Regions from separate parts of the Sinobacterium caligoides genome, predicted to be linked through region 1. Evidence: predicted binding sites of a transcription regulator. Region 1 holds the regulator's gene; the other holds the start of a gene.

Region 1 (7,829 bases):
GGGCGATCCAAATACACCATCAACCCCCCGAAGAAGTTAGCCAGCAAATCCTTAGCCGCAAAACTAATCGCGATACCGCCGATACTACCCACAGCCAAGATTCCCGAGATACTATAGCCAAGTCGCTGGATACAAATCAGCACTACAATCAGCACAATTATTATTCTCAACAACTTACCAATGGTGTGAATCGCCGCTGCATCGAGGTTGATTAGCCCACCACGAGACTCAAACAGCGTTTCCGCCAGCCGTACAAAGCGCACTAACAGCCACGCCAATATGCAGATGAAGGCAATATCTTTAAACATGATCAAAGGCTGCAGCTCTTCATCATTCACTGCTGGCAATAACCTCTGAGCCGTCCAACTTCCCACAAACAACCAAATAAACGCTGAAGTAGGCCCCCGCATCGCCGACAACAACAAGTCATCCCACTGCCGATTGTTTTTAAGTAGCTGTGCCTGCAAACGTCGAATTAGTATACGAGCCATCCAGCTCACTACAAACGCGAAAACAAACGCACCAAGCAATAATAATATTGGCCCCTTTAGCCACTCAGGAAGCCACATCTCTATACGCTGAAAAATATTACCCTCCACCTTCTACCCCTTGATTTAATAAGACTATACGAAAACAATAATAGCTTTATTAGCCTCCAACTTCAGTGCTGTATCGCGTAATTCTACACGACATCACTTGACGGCTTAAAATAACAAGCTCATAACATAGCCTCCACAACACAAACTTTGCAACATTGCATTTGTTGGGAGAATTGAAATGGCAACGCAAATCGCAAAAATCGGTCAATGGTATAAGGCAGAAGAAGGCGCTATCTTTGAGGTCGTTGCCTTAGACGACATCAGCTCTAGCATCGAAATCCAATACATAGACGGCGAAATCGGTGAGTACGATATAGATAGCTGGCTACAAGACAACCTACAGCAAATCGCCGCGCCAGAAGACTGGACCGCCCCTTACGAAGTTGAAAAGGAGCAAGGGTATGCCGAGGACTCAACGACTACGATGAACCTAGGTGAGGACCCTCTTCAATCGATCACTTATGAAAATCTATTCAATGACCTATGAATAAATAACGAACAAATTAGTCAGTCTTGTTGCGCCTCAAGAATATACTGTATATAGTTACAGCAACTGTATAAACAAACAGATAGGCGCCATGATTAAACTAACAGCAAGACAGGCAGAAGTCCTCTCACTCATCAAGCGACATATCCGAGATAGCGGCTTGCCACCGACACGTGCCGATATCGCCAAAGAGCTTGGCTTTAAATCCGCTAACGCAGCAGAAGAACACCTTCGTGCTCTCGCCAAAAAAGGGGCTATAGAGATCATTCCTGGCACCTCTAGAGGAATTCGCATCACCGCACAGGAGGAAGACCTTGGGTTACCCATTATCGGTCAGGTCGCTGCAGGCAACCCAATCTTGGCAGAACAAAATATTGATGATCATGTAAAAATGCCCGAACAGTTTTTCTCCCCCACTGCTGACTACCTATTGCGTGTCAGAGGCGAAAGCATGAAAAACATCGGCATTATGGATGGTGACTTACTGGCAGTACATAGCACCAGCGACGTCAGAGAGGGGCAAGTTGTTGTCGCTCGCATCGATGACGAGGTCACAGTAAAGCGTTTAAAGTACGGAAAAAATAAACGTCAACTTATGCTTCTTCCTGAGAATGAGGAGTTCGAACCCATCATTGTCGATTTAGCAGATCAAGAAGTAACCATTGAAGGTATCAGCGTAGGCGTCATTCGCCGTCATTAATATTCGATTGGTGCACGCTACTGGATCACTGCGACTGCACCAAGCCACCAGCAAAGGACGATAACATGCCCCTATTTGCAGCCCTAGAAAACCAAGAGACACAAGCCGGCTATACAGAGTGTATTACCGAACTGGCGATCAAAGGTAAGCACTGCCAAGAGCTGTTACTACTCCCTATCATCAGTCACCTAAGCAGTAGCGATGATAGTCGCTGGGTCACCTGGATAAACCCACCACCACTTAACAGAAGCAAACTAAAAGAGTTTGGCCTCGATCAGCGCCCCATACTGATTATTAATACTAAGTCACAAGCAGAAACCAATGCACTCTTACTACGCTGCCTCAATAATGGCCGAAGTAATACCGTGATCGCCAACATTGAGGACGACAGTGCGCTAGACCGTAGACAGCTCTGCTATGCCGCCAATAATGGTAATAGCCACTGCCTACTCGTACTTTAAGACGGCCAGTAGCCCGAAAAAGAGGGATAATGAATGCCTTTTAGTAATTGATTAATGTAAAACCATATCGCAGATCATCTCAGTCTCGGTGCTTTCAAAGCACTCATCTGCCGTGAGCATATCTGCCTGCTCCTCTTGATTCTCAACGATTTCAGCAAAAGTTGCCATACCCGCCTGAATCATGGCTTTTGCCACCTCGAGGCGATCTGCCGAAGAAACCAGGTCCGAGGCACTGCCAAAACGAATATTAATTAATGGGCGATTGTCGCCATCGGCACTTCTAAGGACGATCTCACCATTGGCAAGCTCAACAATTTCCAATAAGGATGACACCATGCTCACCTTTTCTTCTAATTAATCGGTCTGTTAGTTATAACACCGCCTTATTCCACGAAACAAGGGCGCAACTGCAATAGTTACCATTTATTTCACGCTCTCCCCCTGTTTTAAGGCATACATGAGCTAAAACAAGGTTAAGATTCCTGTGCATCACTCCTTTGTCGCTGTATTAACAACATCATTTCATTTCTTATTGAAACGATATTCGATCGCGTCAGCCCCGCATCATCACTCACCTGCACCGCAATGACCGCTGGGTTTTGTCGAACGCGAACCCTCTCCTCCAACCTCAGTGAGTTCGACTGTAAGCGCCTCAACAACTGCCACCAATCTGCACTATGTAGCTCGTTTAATTCGCCACTATTCAAGCCCTTTGCTGAAAATACGGCAAGCAGCTCCTCGACAGCACCATCTCCAGACAACTCGCCATAAGAGACACCGTAAGCAATCGCCACTTCAGCTAAGTAGCATCGACACGCCTGATACAAGTGATGGGTCGCAGCCTCTAAAAAACCAAAATGCTGCTGCTCATCCGCCTGTGCCAACATTGATAACTGTTGATCAGCATACCCCAGCAACTGCGCGCCTCTGCGCTGTACATCTCTCAACATCACTCACCTCACACTCATTCGGCCATCATTCACACGATAAAAACTCGAAAAAAAGCCTGCAGTAAAGCAGGCTTTTTCATTAGGACGCGCACTTGCTTAACGAGTAAGCATTACTTATCAGCCTTCTTTTTCGTAACACGCTTCTTCTTTTGCTCCTCAACCCACTTTCCACCGACATAATAAGCAGTCCAGCCGCTGGCTTTCGCCTCAACTTCGCTCATCACATATTGCTCCTTGGTTTTACGACTATAACGAACAATCGCTGGATTACCGTCTGGATCAGCTACCGGTGCAGACATCAAGAAAGCGTACTTAGGGTCGATTTCACTCTTATGCGGCAGCAGCTCCGTTACTAATGGCGCACGAGTCTCACGGTTTTTAGGGAACTTACTCGCCGCCAGGAACAGACCTGCAGCACCGTCGCGCAAGATATACGTATCGTCGACTTTCAAGCAAGTTAGCTCTGGCATAGGCACAGGATCCATCTTTGGCGGCGCTGCTTCGCCACTGCGCAGTAGCTTGCGTGTATTCTTACAGCCATCATTCGTACAGCCGAAGTACTTACCAAAACGCCCCGATTTAAGCTGCATTTCTGAGCCACACTTATCACACTCTAGAACTGGTCCTTCGTAGCCTTTTATCTTGAAACTACCAGCCTCAATTTCATAACCAGAGCAATCAGGGTTACTGCCACAAACATGTAGCTTACGCTCTTCATCAATGAGGTAGGACTCCATTGCCGTGTTACAAATGCTGCAGCGACGCTTATTGCGCAGCAAACGCGACTCAACCTCTTCATCAACTTCGGTACTTACCGCCTCATCACCAGAAACCAGGTTGATCGTACACTTACAGCGCTCTTTTGGCGGCAACGCATAACCAGAACAACCTAAAAAGACCCCTGTACTGGCAGTACGTATCTGCATGTCACGACCACAATCGGGACATTTTATATTTGTCGGCGTGGGGAGATTTGCGCGCATCCCACCCTCTTCCGCCTCAGCCTGCTGCAACTGCACCAAGAATTCTTTGTAGAACTGATCTAACAAGTCTTTCCAATCTTGGCTACCCTCTGCAACAGCATCCAGAGACTCTTCCATTCTCGCTGTAAAACTGTAATCCATCAGATCGCGGAAGCTTTCTTCTAAACGATCACTGACAATATCACCCATCTTCTCTGCAAAGAACCGGCGATTTTCTACTCGCACATAACCGCGATCTTGAATCGTAGAGATAATAGCCGCATAGGTTGACGGGCGACCAATACCACGTTTTTCCAGCTCCTTAACAAGGCTCGCCTCGGTAAAACGCGCTGTTGGCTTGGTGAAGTGCTGCTTGGGATCAATACGGTTGAGCTGGAGCTCTTCTCCCTGTTTTACATCAGGCAAGATAACGTCTTCTGCCTTCTTCGCCTGTGCTGGCTGCACTCTCATAAAACCGTCAAAACGAATAACGCGCCCCTTACAACGGAGCTCATAATCCGCAGCTTTGACCACGATAGAAGATGAGGTGAATTCTGCTGGCACCATCTGACAGGCAACAAATTGACGCCAAATGAGCTCGTATAATCGCTCTGCGTCGCGCTCCATATTTTTCAGGTGCGATGTTTGGCAGCTAACATCAGAGGGTCTAATCGCCTCGTGTGCCTCCTGGGCACCTTCTTTACTGCTATAGGAGATGGCGCCCTCAGGCAAGTACTTGTCGCCATAGCTGCTTTGTATGTAGTCACGGCAGTTCGCCACAGCCTCTGCACTCAAATTAGTCGAGTCAGTACGCATATAAGTAATATAACCCGCCTCATAAAGACGCTGCGCCATCATCATCGTCTTCTTAACACCAAAGCCAAGTCGAGTACTCGCAGCCTGCTGCAAAGTCGATGTAATATAGGGGGCTGTTGGCTTGGTCTTGGTTGGCTTATCATCACGACTCGCGACAATATAAGTCGCCGCCTTTAATTCAGCCACGGCGGCCATCGTCATCGCTTCATTGACCGGCTTAAAGGCCTCGCCGTTATGTCGCTTAACCTCTAAATTAAGGTTTTGTTGTGCTGCTGTTACCAGGTCAGCCGAGACATCCCAGTACTCTTCAGGCACAAAGGCTCGAATCTCTTTCTCACGCTCAACCACTAACCTTGTTGCAACAGATTGAACCCGGCCTGCGGACAAGCCTCGTGCGACCTTAGCCCACAGTAATGGCGAAACCATATAACCCACAACACGGTCGAGAAAACGTCTCGCTTGCTGTGCGTTAACGCGACTCATGTCGAGCTCAGACGGAGTGTCAAAAGCTTCCGTAATCGCCGTCTTGGTAATTTCGTTAAATACTACACGGCGGTACTTACTATCTTCTCCACCAATTGTTTCCCGCAAGTGCCAGGCAATTGCCTCACCCTCACGGTCCAAATCCGTTGCGAGATAGATGGTTTCAGCGTTCTCCGCAAGGCGCTTCAGCTCACTGACCACTTTCTCTTTGCCAGGTAGGGTCTCGTAGTGTGCCTCCCAGTTTTTCTCAGGGTCTATACCCATTCGACGTATAAGCTGGTCTTTAGCTTTTTGTTTCTTGTAGGCTGCCTTCTTGTCCGCTGGCATTTTGCGAGTTTTAGCTGCCTCTTTAGCGCGAGCGCTTGGATCGACAGCAGACTTTTTGCTACCACTGGTTGGTAAGTCTCGTATATGCCCTACGCTGGATTTAACAACGTATTGATTACCAAGATATTTATTAATAGTCTTAGCTTTCGCTGGCGACTCGACAATAACTAAAGATTTGGCCATTAGCTCCCTACAATCTCTATGAGTAGTAATATGGTAAATGTATGCAATTGCGGAAGTTATAATAGTACAGTAGTACCTAGGTCAAGCACTGAACACAACTTTCGACAAATTCGTATATCACTACCCTCCCCCTCCGCAAGCAATTAACCATATGATATGCCACAGTTAAGGGGACTAATTTAGGCTATTAGTGAAGCATTATCGGCAGTGAAAATTAATGGCAACACTGGTGGCATATAGTTGATTAGCTACTGTTGATTAGCGCCACTATTGTTACACCGTGGTTTTCTCTTCATCTCCCACATAAGCAAAACGTGGCTGCCACTCGCCCGCCACCTGAACCGTCTCAACAAACATCGACAACGGTCTCACCCACAAGCCTTGATCACCATACGTCGGCCGATAAACAACAAGCGCCTCCTCTGTTTCAGAGTGCTTCGCCACTCCCTCAACCTGGTAAAAGGCACCTTTGTAGTGCTTATATAGACCTGTCTTAACCATATCGACCTCTTAATTAACGCTGTTCATTTTGCAGTTTCATCACTTCTGAAATAATACTCGCAATCTTGTCGACCCTCTCCTCAGTCCCCTGTTCCAACCAATAGACACCAACAAACCCCTGTTCGGCCTCAAGATAACAACACCCTTTCGGTAGTGTCGCGCAAAGACGTTGCAAAGCTTCTTGTATCATCAAATCAGGTTTACCAATCCACTCAAAACCCGCATCGACGACCGAGACATACCAAAGTGGACGTGGCTTATCCGTATCCGCTTGCTTGTTCCTCGGGTGATTGGTTAGGTAACAGGTCATCGTCGGGTTGTCATGACGACGCTGCAAGCGCGGTGGCAGCGTTCTAATAGATACCTGCATATGCATCTTTGCAGCGTGTTCTCGCAAACGAACAAGCTGTTTCTGCCTAGGACTAGGGCGCATCCAGATAACCGGCGAAATCGCCATGATAATCACTAAGATAATTACAATATAAGCCATAGATCAATACATGCTATTGTTGTAACAAATCACCGTTTGACAGGTGACTTGAAACTGCCGTTTAATCGGCAATGAGTAAATAATATCAACACGTCACGTAATAATAGCTAGGAGTACACCTATGTCTGATTACACGCATATTTTATTGGCGATAGACCTTAGTACAGACAGCCCCCAAGTTTGCCAAAAGGCTCGTTCACTCGCTCAATTTTACGGCGCTAAAATCAGCATTATCCATGTGGTTGAGCCGCTCAGCTTTACCTATGGTAGCGATATCCCTCTGGATTTTTCTGACATCCAACAAGATTTAATGAACCAAGCTAAACACCAACTGCAGGAGATAGCGAGCAATATCGGTATTGACGATGAAAGCTGCCATCTCACCCTTGGCCGACCAGAAACTGAGATTCACAATCTTGCTGCCGCCATTAACGCCGACCTTATCGTCGTCGGTAGCCACGGCCGCCACGGTCTTGCCTTAATTTTTGGCTCGACCGCTAACGGCGTACTCCATGGTGCAGGCTGTGACGTCTTAGCTGTACGTGTCGAGGAAAGCGAATAATTATTCCGAGGCCAACTCCTCCAACTCAGCCCAACGCTCAACCGCCACCTCCAGTGCCTGCTCTGCTTCAGCTAGCTGAGCAAGCACCTTATCCTGCTCTTCGCGAGGACGCTGATAAAAACCACTATCGGCAACTTGTGCCTGCCACAGTTCATTCTGCTCTTCGAGAGCCTCAATTTTAGCGGGTAACTTTTCCAGCTCATGCTTCAGCTTAAAGCTCAATTTTTTACTGGCGGCAGGAGTTTCCTTCACCTCAACAGCAGCAGTGACCTGTGGCTTTTCCTCCGTTGCAGCCGTCACACTTATCG
Region 2 (7,829 bases), on a different contig from region 1:
AGAAAAAGATGAGTGGGGAGAGCTATCGGTGGTGGATGACGGTGCTTATCGTTACCTCTGTTTTGCCGAGGGTGACGAGCAGAGTTGTCAGCTCAAGGCGCAGCCACAGATCTTACAGCATGAATATACCCAGGCGATGTGCCTGGCGCTGTTAATAAGTGTGCCGAAAAATGTTGTGATACTGGGGTTGGGCGGTGGTTGCCTGGTGAGTGCTATTCATCATTGCCTACCTGGGGTGAAAATTAGAGCCGTCGAGCTGCGCCCTCAGGTGGTTGATGTCGCTTATCGTCACTTCCGCTTGCCACGATCGAAGCGGCTGCAAATCATTATCGATGATGCGATCGACTTTATTGCTCGTGACGAGGTGAAGAAGACCGATATTCTGTTTGCCGATCTTTATACCGGCGATGGTGTGGACAACAGACAAACTGAGCAGGCCTTTATTCGGCGTTGTCACAGCTTGTTGAAGTCGGAGGGGGTGTTGGTGTTGAACTGTTGGCGCGAACACCGCTACGAATATGCCATACAGGAGGTGCTGACGGCGCTATTTGTCGAAGTTTGGGTCTGTGTGACTGGCAGTGGCAACTGGGTGATCATTGCCAGCCGTCGGCCGTCGGCGGCGAGTAATAAACAGTTGAAACAGCGTGCTCAGCAGTTGTCACAGCAACTGGGCTTCAACTTGACGGCGATGCTGGCGCGGATGCAGCCGCTTAGTGCCGCGGTGGAGGAGTAGCGGTGGCGAACGCTAAATTTGTAACCGGTAGGCCACTCAAACACATCATCACCATGACGCTGGCCTCGACGGTCGGTTTGCTAATGCTATTTACCTCCGACCTGGTCGATATGTACTTCCTCAGTTTGCTCGATCAGCGCTCACTGGTGGCGGCGATTGGTTTCGCGGGAACACTGCTGTTTTTTACCACCGCAGCCTGCATTGGTCTACAGGTGGGTATGGGGGCGCTGGTGGCGAAGTCGTTGGGTGCCGGTGATCGTCAGCGTGCCGGCGAATATTGTAGTTACGTGTTGCTCTATAGTCTGGTTGTGTCCGTGTTGCTGACGATCCCGATCTTTGTCTTTCTGCCAGAGCTATTGCGCTTTCTCGGTGCTAGTCATGAGACGCTAGATTACGCGGTACGCTATGGCCGGATCTTATTGCCGGCGACGCCTTTGCTGGCGCTGGGGATGGGGGCGGCAGCGGCGCTGCGAGCGCAGGGTGATGCCAAGCGCTCGATGTTAGTGACGGTGCTAGGGGCGCTGGTTAATGTGTTGCTGGACCCACTGTTTATCTTCACTTTTGGCTGGGGGCTGGAGGGCGCGGCGTGGGCCTCGGTGTGCTCGCGAGTGGCGCTGATGTTGTTGGCGCTGTATTGGATTCAATCAGAGCATCGGCTACCTCGAGCGATTACCTTTGCAGGTTTTATCGGCTCGTTAGGCACCGTGACGGCGATTGCTGGGCCGGCGATGTTGACGTCTCTGGCGACGCCGTTGGCGAGTAGCTTTGTGGTGAAGACGATGGCGCAGTACGGTGACGAGGCTGTCGCCGGCTCGGCTATTATCGGTCGTATTGTGCCAGTCGCCTTTGCGGCGATCTTTGCCCTGTCGGGGGCGGTCGGGCCTATCATCGGTCAAAATGCCGGTGCAGCACTCTATTGCCGGGTTAGGCGTACCATCATCGACGCGATGCTGGTTAATCTTGCTTACTGTCTATTTGCTTGGATGCTCTTATTCTTGCTGCGCGATGTGTTGATTGACAGTTTCAGCGCGACCGGCTTAGCGGCAGAGTTGATTGATTTTTACTGTCATTATCTCGTTTTGGGGTTTGTCTTTAGCGGTGTATTGTTTGTTGCTAATGCTGGCTTTAATAATTTGGGGCAGGCTTATATGGCGACGGTGTTTAACTTTGCACGCTCGTTATTAGGTGTCATCCCCTTCGTGTATTGGCTGTCGGCGCTGTATGGCCCAATGGGGGTGTTGATGGGCGAGGCCGCGGGCGTATTGCTTTTCGCCGTGTTGGCATTTTATATGGTGTTGCGACGGGTGAGGCGTCTGGAACTCGGCATCAGCAAACTGTCCGCTGACTGATGGCAGTGGAGTAAGAGGCGTCGATTCGCTAGAATCGCCTCTCAATCGTTTTAGAGCAGGGAGTGAGTCCGTTGACCAAGGCAAGTGAATTAAAGAAGGGGATGGTCGTTGAGATTAACGGCATGCCGCACATTGTAAAGACACTCGACGCTAAGAGTCCGTCTTCGCGAGGGGCTTCAACACTCTATAAGGTGCGCTTCAATAATTTGAAGACAGGGCAGAAGCTCGATGAGTCGTTCAAGGGTGATGACATGCTTAAGGATGCCGACTGCCTGCGCACGCAAGTACAGTACTCCTACTTTGATGGTGAGATGTACACCTTCATGAACCTGGATGATTATAGCCAATATACGTTGTCAACTGATGAGCTTGAGGGGCAGCTAGAGTACCTTGTGGAAGGTCTTGAAGGTATTACCGCGCTGTTGGTTGACGACCAGATTATTGCCATCGATTTGCCCACCGCGGTCGAAATGACGATCGTTGAAACGGCTCCGGGCATCAAGGGAGCGACCGCCACGGGAAGGACGAAACCGGCGACGCTGAGTACGGGGCTGGAGGTGCAGGTACCGGAGTATTTAGAGCCGGGTGAGGCAATCAAAGTAAACACCAGCAACAATAAGTTTATGTCGCGCGCTTAAAGAGGGGGTGGAGACTGTCGGTTTTCTGACACCTGCGTTTATTCCCTTTGATTTGGCTGTGTACCTGCAATGACGTGGGCGCCAGAGTGTGACGGGCGTCACGCTGTTGTCGATCGCTGTCGATGGATTTTACGCTGCCCATCGTTGTGGCTGGAGAACTGACGTTTTTTGTCAACACTACCGTCTAGTTTATTGAGTTGGCACGGTTGCTGCTGTATGAATATTGGTCAGTTTATTTTATTGCTTTGCTGTCGATTGTAAGCGAGCTGCCCGGCTGAGCGAAGCTGGATATAAAAAGATGATCAATAGCTCCAATCCAAGCCCTTGAAACGGTCCTCGTGACCGTTTTTTTCTGTCTTTTTTTTAATGTGAGCACCACGATTAATCGTCGCTTGTGATTCTAGAGCCATACTCTCGAGCTTGATACGTACGATCTCGCTAACTCCGCGCCACTAAAACCCCTGTCTTGGATCAACAATTAAAGCCCGAGGCCGCTTGGTGGTGTCGTTTTGCGATTAATTATCGTATCCTTGCCAGATATTTTGCCATCAAAACGGTCCTGAATTCCTCGCTATGACTATTACCCTGCAAGCTATTGATAAGAGTTGGGGCGCCTCCCATGTGCTCAAGAATGTCTCGCTGAGTTTCGCACCCGGTGAGACGACGGTGTTGCTGGGGCCAAGCGGTGCAGGTAAGAGCTCACTGCTGCGTATTTTGAATCTATTGGACACGCCGGATAACGGTACCTTAGTGGTCGCCGGTGACACCTTTAGTTTTCCTGCGCCGAAGAATAAGGCTTTTATCCAGCAGGCAAGACGATTGCGACAGAAGGTTGGCATGGTGTTCCAGCAGTATCATCTGTGGCCACATATGACGATCATGCAAAACCTGATTGAGGCACCCTGTAAAATATTGGGGTTGAGCAAGGTCGAAGCGACGGCTAAGGCTGAACAGCTATTGGCTCAGCTGAAGATCGGAGAGAAGGCGGCGGTCTTTCCCAGCCAACTGTCGGGTGGCCAGCAGCAGCGTGTGGCGATCGCGCGGGCACTGATGATGGAGCCTGAAGTGTTGTTGTTTGATGAGCCGACCGCGGCGCTCGATCCTGAGATTACCAATGAGGTGGCGCAGATTATTAAACAGCTTGCCGATATGGGGATTACCATGATTGTGGTGACCCACGAGGTGGGCTTTGCTAAAAGAGTGGCGTCGCGTGTCGTCTATATGGAGGCAGGGCGGATTGTTGAAGAGGGGCCTGCAGCTTGTATGCAAGAACCTAAAACCCCAGAATTTGAAAACTATCTAAAACACTAAAGAGGAATACGATGAAGAAATTACTTTGTTTTGCTGCAGCGATGTTGGCCAGCGTACCACTGTTTGCCCTCGACAAGATTACGTTTGCCACCGAGCCGACTTACCCACCGTTCGAGTATCTCGATGAGGCGGGTAACTACCAGGGCTTTGATATGGATCTAGCGCGTGCCGTGTGTGCGGCGGCTGAAGTTAAGTGTGAGTTCAAGAGTAATGATTTTGACAGCTTAATCCCCGGTCTGCGCTACCATAAGTTCGACGCTGTCATTGCCGCCATGGATGTCACCGAAGAGCGTAGCAAGGCCGTCGATTTTAGTAATGTGTATGTGGCAAACTCGGCCGTCTATGTTGCTCGCAGCGGTGATTTAAAAAGCATCCACGACCTGCACGGAAAGCGTGTAGCAGTGCAGAATGGCACGACCCATCTGAACTACTTAGACGATCGTATGAAGGCCGAGAAGATTACTATTGTGCCTTATAAAGGCTATCCCCAGGCTTATCTGGACTTAGGCAATAAGCGTGTCGATGCGGTGTTCTCAGACGCGGTGGTTGCCCATGAGTGGCTGGAAAAGCGCGGTAAAGGCAGCTTTGAGGTCGTTGGTGAGCCTGTGACCGATAGCAAGTACTTCGGTTCGGGCCTCGCCATTGCTGTACGCAAGGGCAATGCCGAGTTACTTGAGGTGATTAACAAAGCCTTGGCGAAGATAAAGGCCGATGGCACTTATCAGAAAATCTACGATAAGCACCTAGCGAACTAAGGCTCTATTAATGTTTGAACTCCCCATCATGAATGCTTTCGCGACTGCAGCGATGATGACGCTCGGTTTGGCGTTAACGGCGTTACTGTTCGGCTTCGTTTTCGCGCTGTTGTTTTGTGCGGGCGAAATGAGTAAGCATCGTTGGTTAAGTGTGCCGGTCAGCATTGCCGTAACGGTGGTGCGTGGGGTTCCTGAGATCTTAGTGGTGATGTTTGTTTATTATGGCAGCACCCAGGCGTTGTTTCTGCTGACCGACGACTACGTTGAGGTCAGCCCGTTTTGGTCCGGCGTCACCGCGCTGGCGCTGCTCTTCGCCGGTTATGCATCGCAGACGTTGCGGGCGGCGATCAATGCCGTGCCAAGCTCGCAGATGGCGGCGTGTCGTGCCCTAGGCATGTCGCCGCTGTACAGTTTCTTTCGCATCGTCTTGCCGCAGGCTTGGCGCTTTGCTCTACCGGGGCTAGGCAATCAGTGGATGGTGTTGCTAAAGGATACCGCGCTGGTCTCTCTCATCGGGGTGACGGAGCTGATGAAGCAGGCGAGCCTGACCTCAGCCACGAGTTATGAGCCATTTACCTACTACGCGTTGTCGGCGATGATCTATTTGCTGATTACGTTGCTCAGTCAGCAGCTAATGAAGTACTTGCGTCATCGTGCCGCACACTATGATCGACAGGCAGAGGCGTAAGTTATGGAGTGGTTGCAAGCGGTGATTGACGGTCTGTACTTGGACACTTTAACGGTTGGCGTGTTAACGACGCTGAAGTTGGCGCTGTTGAGTCTGCTAACCGGGGCGGCGATGGCTGCGGTCTTTACACTGATTCTCGAGTTAAAAGTGTTCCTACTCGAGTGGTTGGTGCGAGGCTTTATTTTGTTCTTTACCGGCACGCCGTTGCTGGTGCAGTTCTTTCTGATCTATTCGGGGCCAGGGCAGTTCGACTGGCTGCGAGAGAGCTGGCTCTGGGAGTATCTCAGTCAACCATTCTTCTGCGCGGTATTGGCGTTGGCGATGAATACAGCGGCCTACTCTGCGCTGTTGTTCAAGGGCGCGCTAGAGGCCGTACCATCGTCGGATTGGTTGGCCTGTAAGGCGCTGGGAATGAATACTCGGCAGACGCTGTCAGTAGTCGTCTCGCGTGCGTTGAGGCAGGTCCTGCCCGCTTACTCGAACGAGGTGATTATGGTGCTAAAAGGGACCTCGCTGGCCAGCACGATTACCATTATGGACTTGATGGGCTATGCGCAGCGTATTAATGCGCAGACCTATGATACGTTAACGGTATTTACTGTTGCCGGCGCCTATTACCTGGTCATCACCGCGCTGTTGACGCTGGGCTTTAGGTTGTTGGAGCGACGCGCGTTACGCTTTCAGTCGGTGAGTTAGTCGTTAATTATTGAGCGTACGATGGCAGTTGTACGAAGATAAAGAAGGCCGAGTACTGGGTAAGCTAGTGCTCGGCCTTTTACGTTAAATAGGCTGTTGTGACGAATGCTGTCATCTGCGCGCTGCAATAATCTCAGGGAGTAGGCTTGAGTACTTGACTGTATTTATATACAGTGAATAAATGAGATTGTTTATTGCAGAAAAACCCAGCCTTGGTCGGGCCATCGCCGCGGTGCTCGCCAAGCCGCATCGCAAGCAAGACGGCTGCATTTATAGTGCTGACGGTGATTGTGTGACCTGGTGTGTGGGCCATTTGTTGGAGCAGGCGGAGCCGCAACACTATGACCCAGCCTTCAAAAAGTGGTCGCTAGAGCACCTGCCCATCGTGCCGGAAAATTGGCAGTTAATGCCGAAGGCAAAGACGAAAAAGCAGCTGGCGGTGATTAAATCATTACTGCGCGAGGCGGATAGTGTCGTACACGCCGGCGACCCGGATCGGGAGGGGCAGTTATTGGTCGACCAGGTACTGGCCTATCTCGGCGTTAAAGGTGAGCGAGCAGCGTCGGTGCAGCGGCTGTTGATCAGTGATCTAAACCCGCCTGCGGTGCGCCAGGCATTGACTCAGTTACGCAGCAACCGAGAGTTTATCCCGTTATCGACCTCAGCGCTGGCTCGCTCGAGGGCGGATTGGCTCTATGGTATCAACATGACCAGGGCCTATACCTTGCAGGGGCGCAAGGTGGGCTATGATGGCGTGTTGTCAGTAGGTCGAGTGCAGACGCCGGTACTCGGCTTGGTGGTCAAGCGTGATGCAGAGATCGAACATTTCGTCAGCCACCCCTTCTATCAGGTGGAAGCGTTGCTGGAGCCTATAGGAGTAGCTGACGAGGATGCGGGGAAGAGGTTTAGTGCCAGCTGGCAGCCGAGCGAGGCCTGCCGTCCCTATCAGGATGAGCAGGGGCGGGTAATTAGTAAGCCGCTAGCGGAGAATGTGTGCTCGCGTATCGAGGGTCAGCAAGGGGTGGTAAAGGCCGTTGATAAGCGTCTTAAGAAGTACAATGCGCCGTTACCGTTTAACTTATCGGCACTACAGATTGAGGCGAGTAAACGCTTTGCGATGACGGCGCAGCAAGTGTTGGAGCACTGCCAGCAGCTCTATGAGCGCTACCAGTTAATTACTTATCCACGCTCGGATAGCCGTCATCTGCCTGTTGCTCAACACGCTATGGCGCCGCGAGTGTGTGCGTCGCTGGCGGAGAATATAAGCGAGTTAGCGCAGGAGTTGACTGCGGTCGACTACAGTCGACGCAGCCGTGCCTGGAACGATAGCAAGGTGGACGCCCATCACGCGATCATTCCGACGGAGAAACGTATGGCCGTGGCGTCGCTGTCGGAGCCGTTACAGCAACTCTACTTACTGATTAGTCGCTTCTACTTGGCGCAGTTCTACCCGCCCTATCAATATAATGAGACGGCGGTCCGGGTCGAGATTGCCGGCGGTATGTTTGTGGCAAAGGCCAAGCAGCTCGTCGATGTGGGCTTTAAGCGTGTCCTTCCTGACCGCCGCCAGCAGCAGGATAGTTTCTTGCCGCCGCTGGTCGTCGGCCAATCCTGCCTCTGCCGCACTGCAAAGCTGCTGGAAAAGCAGACGGAGCCGCC

Evidence for each region. The regulator LexA, encoded in region 1, represses DNA repair genes until DNA is damaged. The targets are predictions, from matches to a motif close to ACTGTNTNTANANACAGT.
Region 2: a site for LexA is predicted at 6,328-6,345, ahead of EDC56_RS16910 (DNA topoisomerase III). Genes of this name have one in related genera too.

The regions. Positions count from the first base shown of each region.
Region 1 covers NZ_RKHR01000005.1:493,732-501,560, forward strand. The annotation lists gene EDC56_RS14485 (mechanosensitive ion channel family protein) at 1-491, opposite strand, end outside; gene EDC56_RS14490 (DUF6763 family protein) at 778-1,086, shown strand; gene lexA (transcriptional repressor LexA) at 1,178-1,786, shown strand; gene EDC56_RS14500 (SulA-like leucine-rich domain-containing protein) at 1,852-2,247, shown strand; gene EDC56_RS14505 (hypothetical protein) at 2,299-2,583, opposite strand; gene EDC56_RS14510 (hypothetical protein) at 2,721-3,197, opposite strand; gene topA (type I DNA topoisomerase) at 3,308-5,968, opposite strand; gene EDC56_RS14520 (DUF1653 domain-containing protein) at 6,242-6,469, opposite strand; gene EDC56_RS14525 (hypothetical protein) at 6,483-6,959, opposite strand; gene EDC56_RS14530 (universal stress protein) at 7,081-7,521, shown strand; gene EDC56_RS14535 (ATP-binding cassette domain-containing protein) at 7,522-7,829, opposite strand, start outside.
Region 2 covers NZ_RKHR01000007.1:109,503-117,331, reverse strand. The annotation lists gene EDC56_RS16945 (spermine/spermidine synthase domain-containing protein) at 1-733, shown strand, start outside; gene EDC56_RS16940 (MATE family efflux transporter) at 736-2,082, shown strand; gene efpL (elongation factor P-like protein EfpL) at 2,145-2,720, shown strand; gene EDC56_RS16930 (ATP-binding cassette domain-containing protein) at 3,294-4,031, shown strand; gene EDC56_RS16925 (transporter substrate-binding domain-containing protein) at 4,043-4,786, shown strand; gene artQ (arginine ABC transporter permease ArtQ) at 4,797-5,474, shown strand; gene artM (arginine ABC transporter permease ArtM) at 5,478-6,170, shown strand; gene EDC56_RS16910 (DNA topoisomerase III) at 6,352-7,829, shown strand, end outside.